DNA from 3 places in the Pantoea sp. At-9b genome. Region 1 is predicted to be linked to each of the others. Evidence: predicted binding sites of a transcription regulator. Region 1 holds the regulator's gene; each other region holds the start of a gene.
What was found. Region 1 encodes CRP, which controls carbon source genes, mostly activating them, when cyclic AMP is high. Its sites were predicted from a motif close to ATGTGANNNNNNTCACAT; they were not measured.
Positions count from the first base shown of each region.

Region 2: a site for CRP is predicted at 1,829-1,846, ahead of PAT9B_RS01645 (YjcB family protein). Genes of this name have one in related genera too.
Region 3: a site for CRP is predicted at 2,097-2,114, ahead of epd (erythrose-4-phosphate dehydrogenase). Genes of this name have one in related genera too.

Region 1 covers NC_014837.1:3,996,951-4,001,689, forward strand. Annotated here, with positions in the region: gene PAT9B_RS18495 (hydrolase) at 1-495, shown strand, start outside; gene PAT9B_RS18500 (YheU family protein) at 498-716, shown strand; gene PAT9B_RS18505 (phosphoribulokinase) at 778-1,647, shown strand; gene PAT9B_RS18510 (OsmC family protein) at 1,782-2,186, opposite strand; gene crp (cAMP-activated global transcriptional regulator CRP) at 2,489-3,121, shown strand; gene PAT9B_RS18520 (YccS/YhfK family putative transporter) at 3,180-4,739, shown strand, end outside.
Region 2 covers NC_014837.1:375,550-380,288, forward strand. Annotated here, with positions in the region: gene PAT9B_RS01635 (polysaccharide biosynthesis C-terminal domain-containing protein) at 1-424, shown strand, start outside; gene PAT9B_RS01640 (ATP-grasp fold amidoligase family protein) at 433-1,383, shown strand; gene PAT9B_RS01645 (YjcB family protein) at 1,437-1,718, opposite strand; gene soxS (superoxide response transcriptional regulator SoxS) at 2,025-2,453, opposite strand; gene soxR (redox-sensitive transcriptional activator SoxR) at 2,537-3,013, shown strand; gene PAT9B_RS01660 (glutathione S-transferase family protein) at 3,063-3,728, shown strand; gene PAT9B_RS01665 (NCS2 family permease) at 4,081-4,739, shown strand, end outside.
Region 3 covers NC_014837.1:3,521,541-3,526,279, reverse strand. Annotated here, with positions in the region: gene tkt (transketolase) at 41-2,032, shown strand; gene epd (erythrose-4-phosphate dehydrogenase) at 2,300-3,319, shown strand; gene pgk (phosphoglycerate kinase) at 3,371-4,534, shown strand; gene fbaA (class II fructose-bisphosphate aldolase) at 4,648-4,739, shown strand, end outside.

The sequences.
Region 1 (4,739 bases):
GCGGCGGTTGCCATCTCAGCCCCGCTGCTGCTGGAACCCTGTAGCCAGAAGCTGGAGAACGGCTTCTCACGTTTTTATCAGCACTACCTGCTGACGCAACTGAAGAAGAACGCCAAACGGAAGCTGAAAGCCTGGCCCGGCACGCTGCCGGTGGATTTACGTGAACTGCGCGCCCTGCGCCGGTTGCGTGACTTTGACGATGCGGTCACCTCACGGGCGCACGGTTTCGTGGATGCCGGTGACTATTATCATCGGGCCAGCGCCATGCCGCTGTTGACCGGGGTGCGTAAGCCGCTGCTGATCATTCACGCCAAAGACGATCCCTTTATGACCGACGCGGTGATACCGCAGCCGGAGCAACTGTCGCCCTCGATTCAATATCAGCTCACGCAACAAGGCGGCCATGTCGGTTTTGTCGGCGGAACGCTGCTGCGACCGCAAATGTGGCTGGAACAACGTGTGCCGCAGTGGTTATCAACTTATCTGGATGTATGATCGTGATTATTCCGTGGCAACAACTCGACCCTGAAACGCTGGAAAACCTGATTGAAGCCTTTGTATTACGCGAAGGCACCGACTACGGTGAACAGGAGCGCAGTCTGGCGCAAAAAGTCGCTGATGTGCGTCGCCAGCTGGAACGCGGTGACGCGGTGCTGGTGTGGTCAGAACTGCACGAAACCGTCAATATCATGGCGCGCGGTGAATTTCGCGGCTAATGCACATCCCGGCTTTTCGTGCTAACAATGCTCATCGCCGGATTTCACAGGGAGCTTTGTTATGTCAGCCAGGCATCCGATCATTGCCGTTACCGGTTCCAGCGGTGCCGGAACCACCACCACCAGCCTCGCCTTCCGCAAAATATTTCAGCAGCTGAATCTGCATGCCGCTGAATTGGAAGGTGACAGTTTCCATCGCTATACGCGCCCGGAAATGGACATGGCGATCCGCAAAGCGCGCGATCTGGGCCGTCATATCAGCTATTTCGGGCCAGAAGCGAACGATTTTGGTCTGCTGGAGCAGACGTTTGAGCAGTACGGTAAAACCGGCCTCGGCCAGTCGCGCAAATATCTGCATACCTATGACGAAGCCGTGCCGTGGAACCAGGTGCCCGGTACTTTCACGCCGTGGCAGCCGCTGCCGGAAAACACCGATGTGTTGTTCTATGAAGGTTTGCATGGCGGCGTGGTGACGCAGCAGCACAACGTGGCTGAGCATGTCGATTTACTGGTGGGTGTGGTACCGATCGTTAACCTTGAGTGGATTCAAAAGCTGGTGCGCGATACCAGTGAACGCGGCCATTCACGCGAAGCGGTGATGGATTCGGTGGTACGTTCGATGGAGGATTACATCAACTTCATCACCCCACAGTTCTCGCGTACCCACATCAACTTCCAGCGCGTGCCGACCGTCGACACGTCGAACCCGTTTGCCGCGCGTGAAATTCCGTCCCTGGATGAAAGCTTTGTGGTGATCCATTTCCGTGGACTGGAAGGCATTGCCTTCCCTTACCTGCTGGCGATGATTCAGGATTCCTTTATCTCGCATATGAACACCCTGGTGGTGCCCGGCGGCAAAATGGGGCTGGCGATGGAGCTGATTATGACGCCGCTGGTGCAACGCCTGATTGAAGGCAAACGCATCAAGTAAGCCAAATTTTTCGTAGCGGCGCGATTTATCACGCGATCCCGGAATCGCTGCGGGAAAAATCGGCGCGATAAATCGCCTGACCGTGCATGCTGCACGAAAAAATCCGCGCGATAAATCGCGCCGCTACGTTCGTGCTAAAGTTCAACCACCTCATAGCTGTGGGTAATTTCTACCCCTTTGCCCAGCATAATCGCCACCGAGCAATACTTCTCCGCCGACAGATCAACCGCCCGCGCCACCGCTTTGTCGCCCAGCGCTTTGCCGCTGACAATAAAATGCAGGTTGATATGTGTGAAAATGCGTGGTGCTTCTTCACGACGTTCCGAGGTCAGTTTTACCTCACAATCCGCCACGTCATTGCGCCCTTTTTGCAGGATCGACACCACATCAATCGCGCTGCAACCGCCCGCAGCCATCAGCACCATCTCCATCGGACTCGGTGCTTTGTCGCCCGAATTGCCATCCATTAATATCTGATGACCTGATGAGGATTCTCCGAGAAAGGTAAGCCCTTCCACCCATTTGACCCGTGCCTGCATTATTCTTTCTCCTGAATCGGCTGATTTGCCGCCAGAGTACGCTTTCACCTGAGAAACAGCAATCCAGACTAATCGCCCTTTTGCTGAAGCGAGACAACAGAAGACAGCTAGCAAAAGCTGTGCTACAAACAGTGCTGAAAATATTTTCGTCGCAATAGACGAAGGCGGGAAGAATCAGAAGCCTGGCTTAAGAGTCCACCCGAATAATTTTCCTTTACAGGAAGCGCTCTACGATTTCACCGCCTGACAGGGAAAACTGCCCCCTGTGTTTTGGGCACGATTACAACAGAGGATAATAGCGAATGGTTCTCGGCAAACCGCAAACAGACCCTACACTCGAATGGTTCCTGTCCCATTGCCATATTCACAAATATCCATCCAAAAGCACCCTGATTCATCAGGGTGAGAAAGCGGAAACGCTCTACTACATCGTGAAAGGTGCCGTTGCGGTGCTGATTAAAGATGAAGAAGGCAAAGAGATGATCCTCTCCTACCTCAATCAGGGGGATTTCATCGGCGAGCTTGGCCTGTTTGAAGAAGGTCAGGAACGCAGTGCCTGGGTTAGAGCGAAAACTGCCTGCGAAGTGGCTGAAATTTCCTACAAAAAATTCCGTCAGCTGATTCAGGTAAACCCGGATATTTTAATGCGTCTTTCGGCGCAGATGGCGCGTCGCCTGCAGGTGACATCAGAAAAAGTAGGCAACCTTGCCTTCCTTGATGTGACCGGCCGCATTGCGCAGACGCTGCTCAATCTGGCCAAGCAGCCTGATGCCATGACCCACCCGGACGGGATGCAGATCAAAATCACCCGTCAGGAAATTGGTCAGATCGTCGGCTGCTCACGCGAGACAGTTGGCCGTATTCTGAAAATGCTGGAAGATCAAAACCTGATCTCCGCACATGGTAAAACCATCGTCGTTTACGGCACCCGCTAATTTCTTCTCACCCACGGCGTGATGGCAGCATCGCGCCGTTTTTGTCTGCGATGAGCTGATGTGGCGTCGAATCATCTATCATCCCGAGGTTAACTACGCCCTGCGGCAAACGCTGGTGCTGTGCCTGCCCGTGGCTCTCGGCTGGCTGTTTGGCGATCTGCAAAAAGGCTTGCTGTTTTCCTTAGTGCCGGCCTGCTGCAACATCGCCGGTCTTGATACGCCGCATAAACGTTTCTTCAAACGCCTGGTTATTGGCGGTTCCCTGTTTGCGACCGGCAGCTTCCTGATTCAATGGCTGACGGATTATCACGTCCCCTTGCCGCTGATTCTGCTGGTGCTGCCGTTATTAGTCGGTGTGACCGGCGAGATCAGCCCGTTGCATGGCCGCTTGCTGCCCGCCACGCTGATCGCCTCCATCTTTACCCTGAGCCTGGTAGGCCGCATGCCTATCTGGGTACCACCGCTGCTCTACATTGGCGGCACCTTGTGGTACGGGCTGTTTAACTGGTTCTGGTTCTGGCTGTGGAAAGAGCAGCCGATGCGCGAGTCGCTGAGCCTGTTGTACCGTGAGCTGGCGGATTATTGCGATGCCAAATATACCCTGCTGACCCAGTTGACCGACCCGGAGAAAGCGCTGCCTCCGTTGCTGGCACGCCAACAGAAAGCGGTGGATCTGATCACCACCTGCTATCAGCAAATGCACATGCTGTCGGCCAGCCGGGATAACAGCCATAAACGCCTGACGCGCGCTTTTCAGGTGGCGCTGGATTTGCAGGAACACATCTCCGTTAGCCTGCATCAGCCGGAAGAAGTGCAAAAGCTGGTGGAGCAAAGCCATGCCGAGGCGGTGATTCGCTGGAATGCCAAAACCATCTCCGCCCGCCTGCGTCTGCTGGCCGATGCCATTCTGTATCACCAGTTGCCGGACCGTTTTCAAATGGATAAGCAACTGGGTGCGCTGGAAAAAATTGCCCGTCAGCACCCGGACAATCCGGTGGGTAACTTCTGTCTGTATCATTTCAGCCGCATTGCGCGCGTGTTGCGTACCCAGAAACCGCTGTATACCCGTGACCTGATGGCCGATCGCCAACGCCGCCTGCCGTTTTTTCCGGCGCTGCGCAGCTATCTGTCGCTGAAATCGCCCGCCTTGCGTACCGCGGCCCGCTTTGCCGTGATGCTGATGTTTGGCAGCGCGCTGGCGCTGTTCTTTAACATCCCCAAACCTTACTGGATTCTGATGACCACCATGTTCGTCAGCCAGAATGGCTACAGCGCCACGCGGGTGAGGATTCAACACCGTGCGCTCGGCACCTTTGCCGGGTTGTTGATTGCTGCCGCCTCATTGCGTTTTGCCGTACCGGAATCCATCACCCTGTTATTTATGCTGGCGATCACCCTCGCCAGCTATCTGGTGACGCGTAAATATTACGGCTGGTCGATGATTGGTTTCACGGTGACAGCGGTGTATTCGCTGCAATTGCTGTCGCTGAATGGCGCACAGTTTCTGCTGCCACGCATGATGGATACGCTGATGGGGTGTCTGATTGCCTTTGGCGGCATGATTTGGCTGTGGCCGCAGTGGCAGAGCGGCTTGTTGCGGAAGAACGCGCACGATGCG
Region 2 (4,739 bases), 750 kb from region 1:
TGCCAACAAGTTGACGGCGCGCCTGAATGGTTATGTTTTGGGTGTTTCATTGCTTTTGCTTTTCGTCATCGCCTTATGTGGCGAAAAAATCATCATTGCTTTGTACGGTCACGAATACACGCAGTCGGGAAGTCTTATTACGGTGTTGTCGATAGCATCCAGTTTTTCGGCGATGGGAACGGTGGCGTATCGCTACATGGTCAAGGAAGGAGGATTTAATTATCTGCTTAGAAAAATTATCTGCTTGATGGCCATCAGTCTGCCGCTTTCGTGGTGGCTGATCCAGGGCTACGGCATCATGGGGGCCGCCTGGAGCGTTTTCATTACCGAACTTCTGTCCCTGACGGTAATGAATTACTTCTTCAGAAATGGCGCCATTTTTAAGATTCAAGTTTCCTCGCTCAACTACAAAACCTACAAATGAGGTTAGATATGCTCAAGTTGAAAGATGAACTCAGACGAAGTGTGCGGTATTTCATCAAAAAAATGCCCTGGGCTTACCAGGACCGTCTGTACTACTTTCGTAGATTTCGTCGGTTACCGAATTTGCGTCAGCCCAAGGTGTTTAATGAGAAGGTGCTGTATCGCAAGTTTGTCTATGGCGATTATTTGAACTATGGTCGCCTGTCGGATAAATACTCGGTGCGCGATTACATTGCTGAGAAGGTAGGGAGTGAGTATCTGATTCCGTTGGTGTATGAAACCAGTGATCCCCATACGCTGCATACGATGGCAAGCTGGAAGAATACGGTGATCAAGCCGAATCACGGTTCGAATATGGTCGAGATCCTGTTAGACGAGCCGGATGCGTTGAAGAAGCAGCAGATCATCAGCAAATGCCAGACCTGGTTGAAAAAAGACTATGCGGATGAGGCGCGTGAGATTCATTACCGTTACATCAAGCCACGCATTCTGGTGGAAAAGTACATTGGTGACGGGAAAAACGTGCCGGTTGATTACAAGTTCCACATGTTCAATAAACGTGATGGCAATTTCGAGTATGTGCTTCAGGTGATTTATAATCGATGTAATCCATTGCTTTCTATGAATTTTTATGTGAACAACTTAAACGATGCCTACCATAAGATTCGTGATACCGGATTGGATATTTCGCCGCAAATGGCCGCGTTACAACACGCGTTAGTGCTGAGTAAGAAGCTGGCAAGTGATTTCGATTATGTGCGCGTTGACTGGTATATCCACGAACAGCAGGTTTATTTTGGTGAACTGACCTTTACGCCGGGAGCCGGGATGGTCACCGGGCTGGATCGTGGACTTAATCAGATGATGGGTGATATGTGGATTCAGGACCGTCTTGGTGCGCAGACACCGGATGGAACGGTAGCGGATGTCAACATCCCGGCCGTATTGAAGAAAGTTTGAAATCACACAGCAAATAAAAAACCCCGCGATGCGGGGTTTTTTATTGGCAGCGATTAAGGCATCGGCCAGTCGGCTGGCGTTTGGCTCATCACTTCGACAAAGGCATTCTTGGAAATTTCCATGAAGTTATGCAGATTTTCCATGCTGAGGGTGATCCCCATCAGGCCGGTAACAAACCAGCAGGACATACCCAGACCGATTCCACCGCACATCAGTGCCATCACATGGTGGCTGTTCTGACGAAAACGAATTTTCAGGGTGCTGGCGAAAAACATCATTACTGCGCTCAGCAATTCCCAGCGCATAACGATAAGACTGGTGGTTAAAGTAGCCATCTGCAACGAACCTCTATGAATCAGTAACATCCCTGACATTCGACGGACATCACTGGCGGCAGAGAAGGAAGGTCAGGGAGGCCCTTCAGGCCGTCGAACTACGCATTAAACTGTGACTTGGGTCACATTATATCACCCGATTTGAAACTTTGAACAAAATTTATACCTGGTATGGTAGAAAAAATTTTATCGATATCGGCAGAAACACCGCGCGAATCAGGCATGACGCATAGAGAGGTAGCGGCGCGATTTATCGCGCGATTTTAAGCAAGGCAGGGAGCGCCCGCTCGGGGCGCGCAGGCAGGGTTAGCGCACCGGGCAGCACTCGCCGGTGGTACGCTGGGTAAAGCTGGCCATATTCTCGCTGCAATCAAAGCTCACCAGGCGTGGACGCTGGATCATCGCCTGACGGCGCATGGTGTGGCGATACGCGGTCGGCGTTTGCGAAAACTGACGGCGAAAAACGCGGGAAAAGGTTTGTTGTGAGTCGTAACCGTACTGCATAGCGATATCAAATACCGGACGTTGCGTCTGGCGCAGAGCCTCAGCGGCCAGCGTTAAGCGACGTTCGCGGATATAACCCCCCAACGTTTGTTTCGTCACGGTACGGAACATACGTTGCAGGTGCCATTTGGAATAACCTGATTTAGCCGCTACTTCATCAATCGACAGGGTTTTATCCAGATTCTGATCGATCCAGTGAGTCAGTGAATGAATGATTTCCTCTTGCATCATAACCACATCCTTCTGAGTAGAGATTCGAAGTTTCAATGGGGAGCGAGTATAATTCCTCAAGTTAACTTGAGGTAAAGAGCCAAATGAAAAAAGAACGCAACTACCCGAAACCGGTGCTGACACCGGGTGAAGTGGCGAAGCGCAGCGGCGTGGCGGTATCGGCTTTGCACTTTTACGAAACCAAAGGATTGATCTCCAGTACGCGTAATAACGGTAATCAGCGGCGGTATAGCCGTGATGTGCTGCGCCGGGTGGCCATCATTAAAATCGCGCAACGCATAGGGATTCCTCTCGCGACGGTGAGCGACAGTTTGATGCATGTGCCCGCCAATAAACGCATGTCGACCCAGGAATGGGATGCGCTGACACAGCACTGGCGTGAAGAGTTGGATAAACGTATCGAAACCCTGACGCGACTGCGCAATGATCTCGATGGTTGTATCGGCTGTGGTTGTTTGTCGATGCGTGACTGCCCACTCCGCAACCCGGGCGACCGTTTAGGCGAGCAAGGTTCAGGGGCGGTTTTACTCGATCCGCAACAGGACGAGCAGAAACGCTGAGGTGACATCATCTATACTTACTGGTCAAACCATTGGTCAGGAAGCCATGATGATCACCGTTCACCATCTTGAAAATTCGCGCTCACATCGGGTGCTGTGGCTGCTGGAAGAGCTATCGGTGCCTTATCAGATCAAACGTTACCAACGTGAAGGCACATTGCTGGCACCGGACTCGTTGAAGAAAGTCCATCCACTGGGCAAATCTCCGGTGATCACCGATGGCAATCGCGTGCTGGCGGAATCTGGCGCGATCCTCGAATATCTGGCCGACAAATATGACGTCGAATATCGGTTGAAGCTGTCTGATGAGGATGCGCAGATTGCAGCAGGTTACTGGCTGCACTATGCCGAGGGGTCGCTGATGCCGTTGTTGGTGATGAAGCTGGTGTTTGGACAGTTGGGTAAAAAACCGGTGCCCTGGCTGTTACGTCCGGCGGGTAAGGCTTTCAGTGCCGGTATCCAGAAAGCCTGGCTCAATAAGCAACTGACCTTACATGGTGATGTGATTGAACATCACCTGAGTCAGCATCCATATTTTGCGGGCAATCGTTTTAGCATCGCTGATATTCAGATGAGTTTTCCGCTGCTGGCGATGCGTGCCCGCTCTGGCCTGCGTGATATGCCCGCCAGCCAGCTCTGGCTGGAGGGACTGGAACAGCGTGCCGCCTGGCAGCGGGCGATTGAGCAGGGTGGCCCGATCAATTTCAGCCAATAATCATGTTGCGCAACCCGGCTATCACTTGGTTGCGCAACGAAAGTCACTGGGGAAATCCCTAGATTTTCCAGTCCTTTCCGTTGCATCTGGCAAACGGTGAGGCAGCGGAACTACGTTGCATTTCTGTTATGCAATGAGGATTATCCTGTATCTATGTAGATTAGCAGTTGAAAATCTCAGGCCAATCACCGGATAATCGTTTGCCTTTTTTCTGTGTTCCCCTTTTTACGACCAGAAATACGCGACTACGTAAACGTTTGCGTTGTTTCTCAGTGGAGAAACGTGCACCAGGATGGCAGGCAAACGTCAGTCGCGCGGCCACTCACAACACAAAAAATTCAGAGGATTAATTATGTCTGGCGAATCTCGCCCGGCCGGTGGAAAACTGGACGGCTGGTTCAATATTTCAGCACGCGGCAGTAGCGTGCGTCAGGAAGTGCTGGCGGGGTTAACCACCTTCCTGGCGATGGTCTACTCCGTTATCGTGGTACCGGGGATGCTCGGCAAAGCGGGCTTCTCGCCGACGGCGGTGTTTGTCGCCACCTGCCTGGTCGCCAGTTTCGGTTCGATCATCATGGGGCTGTGGGCCAACCTGCCGATGGCAATTGGCTGTGCGATCTCACTGACGGCATTTACCGCGTTTAGTCTGGTACTCGGCCAGCACATTAGCGTACCGGTGGCGCTCGGCGCGGTGTTCCTGATGGGCCTGCTGTTCACCCTGATTTCGGTTACCGGCATCCGTGCGTGGATTCTGCGTAACCTGCCGATGGGTATTGCACATGGTACCGGTATCGGTATCGGCCTGTTTCTGCTGCTGATCGCTGCGGATAGCGTCGGCCTGGTGGTAAAAAATCCGGCGGCGGGTCTGCCGGTTGAGCTGGGCCACTTTGCCTCGTTCCCGGTCATTATGGCGCTGGTGGGGTTGGCGGCGATCTTCGGGCTGGAAAAACGTCGTGTTCCCGGCGGCATTTTGCTGACCATTGTGGCGATCTCGATCGTTGGGCTGATTTT
Region 3 (4,739 bases), 480 kb from region 1:
GTTAGGAGCGGCGAAGTATTAATCCGACCTGGAGTAGAAAATGCCCTCTCGTAAAGAGCTTGCCAACGCCATTCGCGCGTTAAGTATGGATGCAGTACAGAAAGCCAAATCGGGACACCCTGGTGCGCCGATGGGCATGGCGGACATTGCCGAAGTGCTGTGGCGTGACTTCCTGAACCATAACCCGACCAACCCGCAATGGGCGGCACGCGACCGCTTTGTGCTGTCTAACGGCCACGGCTCGATGCTGATTTACAGCCTGCTGCACCTCACCGGTTACGATCTGCCGATGAGCGAGCTGCAGAACTTCCGTCAGCTGCATTCCAAAACTCCAGGTCACCCGGAATACGGCTACACCGCTGGCGTCGAAACCACCACCGGCCCGCTGGGTCAGGGCATTGCGAATGCCGTGGGCTTCGCGATCGCTGAGCGCACCCTTGCTGCGCAGTTCAACCGTCCGGGCCACGACATCGTGGACCACAACACTTACGTGTTTATGGGCGACGGCTGCATGATGGAAGGTATCTCACACGAGGTGTGCTCCATCGCTGGTACGCTGAAGCTGGGCAAACTGGTTGCCTTCTATGACGATAACGGCATCTCCATCGACGGTCACGTGGATGGCTGGTTCACCGACGACACCGCAAAACGCTTTGAAGCCTACGGCTGGCACGTGGTGCGCGGCGTGGACGGTCACGACGCCGACGCCATCAAAAAAGCGGTGGAAGAAGCCAAAGCCGTTACTGACAAGCCATCCCTGCTGATGTGCAAAACCATCATCGGTTTCGGTTCTCCGAACAAAGCCGGTACCCACGACTCCCACGGCGCACCGCTGGGCGACGCCGAAGTGGCGCTGACCCGCAAACAGCTGGGCTGGGACTACGCACCGTTCGAGATCCCGGCAGACATCTATGCGCAGTGGGATGCCAAAGAAGCAGGCAAAGCGAAAGAAGCGGCATGGGACGAGAAATTCGCCGCCTACGCTGCTGCGCACCCGGAACTGGCTGCCGAATTCAAACGTCGTATGAACAACGAACTGCCGGCCAACTGGGCAGAAGAGTCACAGAAATTTGTTGAGCAGTTGCAGGCCAATCCGGCGAAAATCGCCAGCCGTAAAGCCTCACAGAATGCCATCGAAGCCTTCGGCAAAATCCTGCCGGAATACCTCGGCGGTTCTGCGGACCTGGCACCGAGCAACCTGACCATGTGGTCCGGCTCGAAGCCGATCAACGAAGATGCAGCCGGTAACTACATCCACTACGGCGTGCGTGAATTCGGTATGACCGCGATTGCCAACGGTATCGCCCTGCACGGCGGTTTCCTGCCGTACACCGCTACCTTCCTGATGTTTGTGGAATACGCGCGTAACGCGGCACGTATGGCGGCGCTGATGAAGATCCGTCAAATCATGGTCTACACCCATGACTCCATCGGTCTGGGCGAAGACGGCCCGACGCACCAGCCGGTTGAGCAGATGGCCAGCCTGCGCACCACCCCGAACATGAGCCTGTGGCGTCCGTGTGACCAGGTGGAATCCGCCGTGGCGTGGAAATACGCCATCGAGCGCAAAGATGGCCCGAGCGCGCTGATCTTCTCCCGTCAGAACCTGGCGCAGCAGGATCGTAGCGCCGAGCAGCTGGCTAACGTGGCACGCGGTGGTTATGTGCTGAAGGATTGTGCCGGTCAGCCGGAACTGATCCTGATTGCCACCGGTTCAGAAGTGGAACTGGCGGTCGGTGCTTACGACCAGCTGACCACCGAAGGCCGCAAGGTACGCGTGGTTTCCATGCCGTCGACCGATGCGTTCGACAAACAGGATGCGGCTTACCGTGAATCCGTACTGCCGAAAGCGGTTGCTGCACGTGTGGCAATCGAAGCCGGTATCGCGGACTACTGGTTCAAATACACCGGCCTGAACGGTGCAATCGTCGGCATGACCAGCTTCGGTGAGTCAGCTCCGGCCGAGAAGCTGTTCGAAGAGTTTGGTTTCACCGTGGCCAATGTGGTCGCGACTGCGAAATCCATTCTGTAAGACCTGTGGGCGGCCTGGTGGCCGCCCAATTATTCCTCCAGTAATAATCTTAAATTGGCTGATTTTGTGACGTAGATCCAATAATCAGCAGCGCAGTTGATCACAATCATTCCTGTTATTCCTTCCTTGCTTTATCCTAGCTGAACCGTTTCAGTTGTGACGATATTGTCTCTTCCCGCTATCAGCAACGGGCAAGAATTCCCTGTACAAAATGGGATGAAACGCTCAGGCTATCGGCACGTTTTTTCAGGTGTGGTTGAAGGAAAGATGACCGTTCGCATAGCTATAAATGGTTTTGGTCGTATCGGGCGTAATGTGCTGCGTGCGCTCTATGAAACAGGGCGCAGAGCGGAAATCACCGTGGTAGCGATTAACGAACTGGCAGAAGCCGTCGGGATGGCGCATCTGCTTAAGTACGATACCAGCCACGGACGTTTTGCCTTTGACGTGCGCCAGGAACGCGACCTGCTGTTTGTCGGTGACGATACCATTCGTATCCTGCACCAGGCCGATATCGCCACCCTGCCGTGGCAGGAACTGAATGTCGATATCGTGCTGGATTGTACCGGTGTTTACGGTAGCCGTGCCGATGGCGAAGCCCATTTGCAGGCGGGCGCGAAGAAGGTGTTGTTCTCGCATCCGGGCGGTAACGATCTGGATGCCACCGTTGTGTTCGGCGTGAACGAACAGGCTCTTAAACAAACTGACCGCATTGTCTCCAACGCATCCTGCACCACCAACTGTATTATTCCGGTGATAAAGTTGCTGGATGACGCGTTTGGCATTGAATCGGGCACTGTCACCACGATTCACTCGGCGATGCACGATCAGCAGGTGATCGATGCGTATCACAGCGACCTGCGCCGTACCCGTGCTGCCAGCCAATCGATCATTCCGGTGGATACGCGTCTGGCGGCGGGCATCACGCGCATTTTTCCGAAATTTAACGATCGCTTTGAAGCTATCGCGGTACGTGTGCCAACCATCAATGTGACAGCCATTGATTTGAGCGTTTCAGTCCGTCAGGCGGTGAAGGCATGCGAGGTCAATGCCTTGCTGCAAAACGCATCAGAAGGGGCATTTCGTGGTATAGTTGACTATACGGAATTACCGTTAGTCTCAGTAGATTTTAACCATGATCCGCACAGTGCCATTGTGGATGGCACGCAAACGCGGGTCAGCGGTCACCACCTTATCAAAACCCTGGTTTGGTGTGACAACGAATGGGGCTTTGCTAACCGCATGCTCGATACAACGTTAGCAATGGCCGCACGCGGTTTCAGGTAAGACGCGGTCTGCGTCTGGCAAAACTTATGAGAATCAACGAGAGGGTTCACCATGTCTGTAATTAAGATGACCGATCTGGATCTTGCTGGAAAACGTGTTCTGATCCGTGCCGATCTCAACGTACCAGTGAAAGAAGGGAAAGTGACGTCTGATGCACGTATCCGTGCTTCTCTGCCCACCATCGAAGCGGCGTTGAAACAGGGCGCGAAAGTGATGGTTACCTCTCACCTGGGTCGTCCGACCGAAGGTGAATACAACGAAGAGTTCTCCCTGCTGCCGGTTGTTAACTATCTGAAAGACAAACTGAACGGCACCACAGTTACCCTGGCTAAAGATTACCTCGACGGCGTTGAAGTCGGTGCAGGTGAGCTGGTTGTGCTGGAAAACGTGCGCTTCAACAAAGGCGAAAAGAAAGACGACGAAGCCCTGTCCAAAAAATACGCTGCCCTGTGTGACGTGTTTGTGATGGATGCTTTCGGTACTGCGCACCGTGCGCAGGCATCAACACACGGCGTGGGTAAATTCGCCCCGATCGCCTGTGCCGGCCCGCTGCTCTCTGCTGAGCTGGAAGCGCTGGGCAAAGTGATGAGCAACCCGCAGCGTCCGCTGGTGGCTGTCGTTGGTGGTTCTAAAGTCTCTACCAAATTCGACGTGCTGCAATCGCTGGTGAAAATCGCTGACACCGTCATTGTCGGTGGCGGTATCGCTAACACCTTCGTGGCTATCGACAACAACGTCGGTAAATCCCTGTACGAGCCAGACTTCGTTGAAGCGGCTAAAGGTCTGCGTGACCAGTACGGTATCCCGGTTCCGACCGACTCCCGTGTAGGCACAGAATTCTCTGAAACCGCACCGGCAACCGTGAAAAAGGTTTCCGAAGTTGCGGATAACGAAGAAATTATGGACTTCGGTGACGAAACCGCACTGGCCATGGCGAAACTGCTGAAAGACGCCAAAACCATTATGTGGAACGGTCCGGTTGGCGTGTTCGAATTCCCGAACTTCCGCAAAGGCACCGAAATCATCGCTAACGCTATCGCTGATAGCGAAGCGTTCTCCGTCGCGGGCGGCGGTGACACCCTGGCTGCGATTGATCTGTTCGGTATCGAAGACAAGATCTCCTACATCTCTACCGGTGGTGGCGCATTCCTCGAGTTCGTGGAAGGTAAAAAACTGCCAGCCGTAGCCATGCTGGAAGAGCGCGCGAAGCAGTAATCATTTGGGGGCGGCGCTTTGGCGTCGCCTGAAGACTTGCCCTGACGCTATGGGGCATAAAATCCAGTCCCCCTCGATTCGGGGATGAACGGTAAACGAAACAGGACACAACCATGTCTAAAATTTTTGATTTCGTAAAACCCGGCGTTGTCACTGGTGATGACGTTCAGAAAATCTTTAAAGTGGCGAAAGAGAACAAATTCGC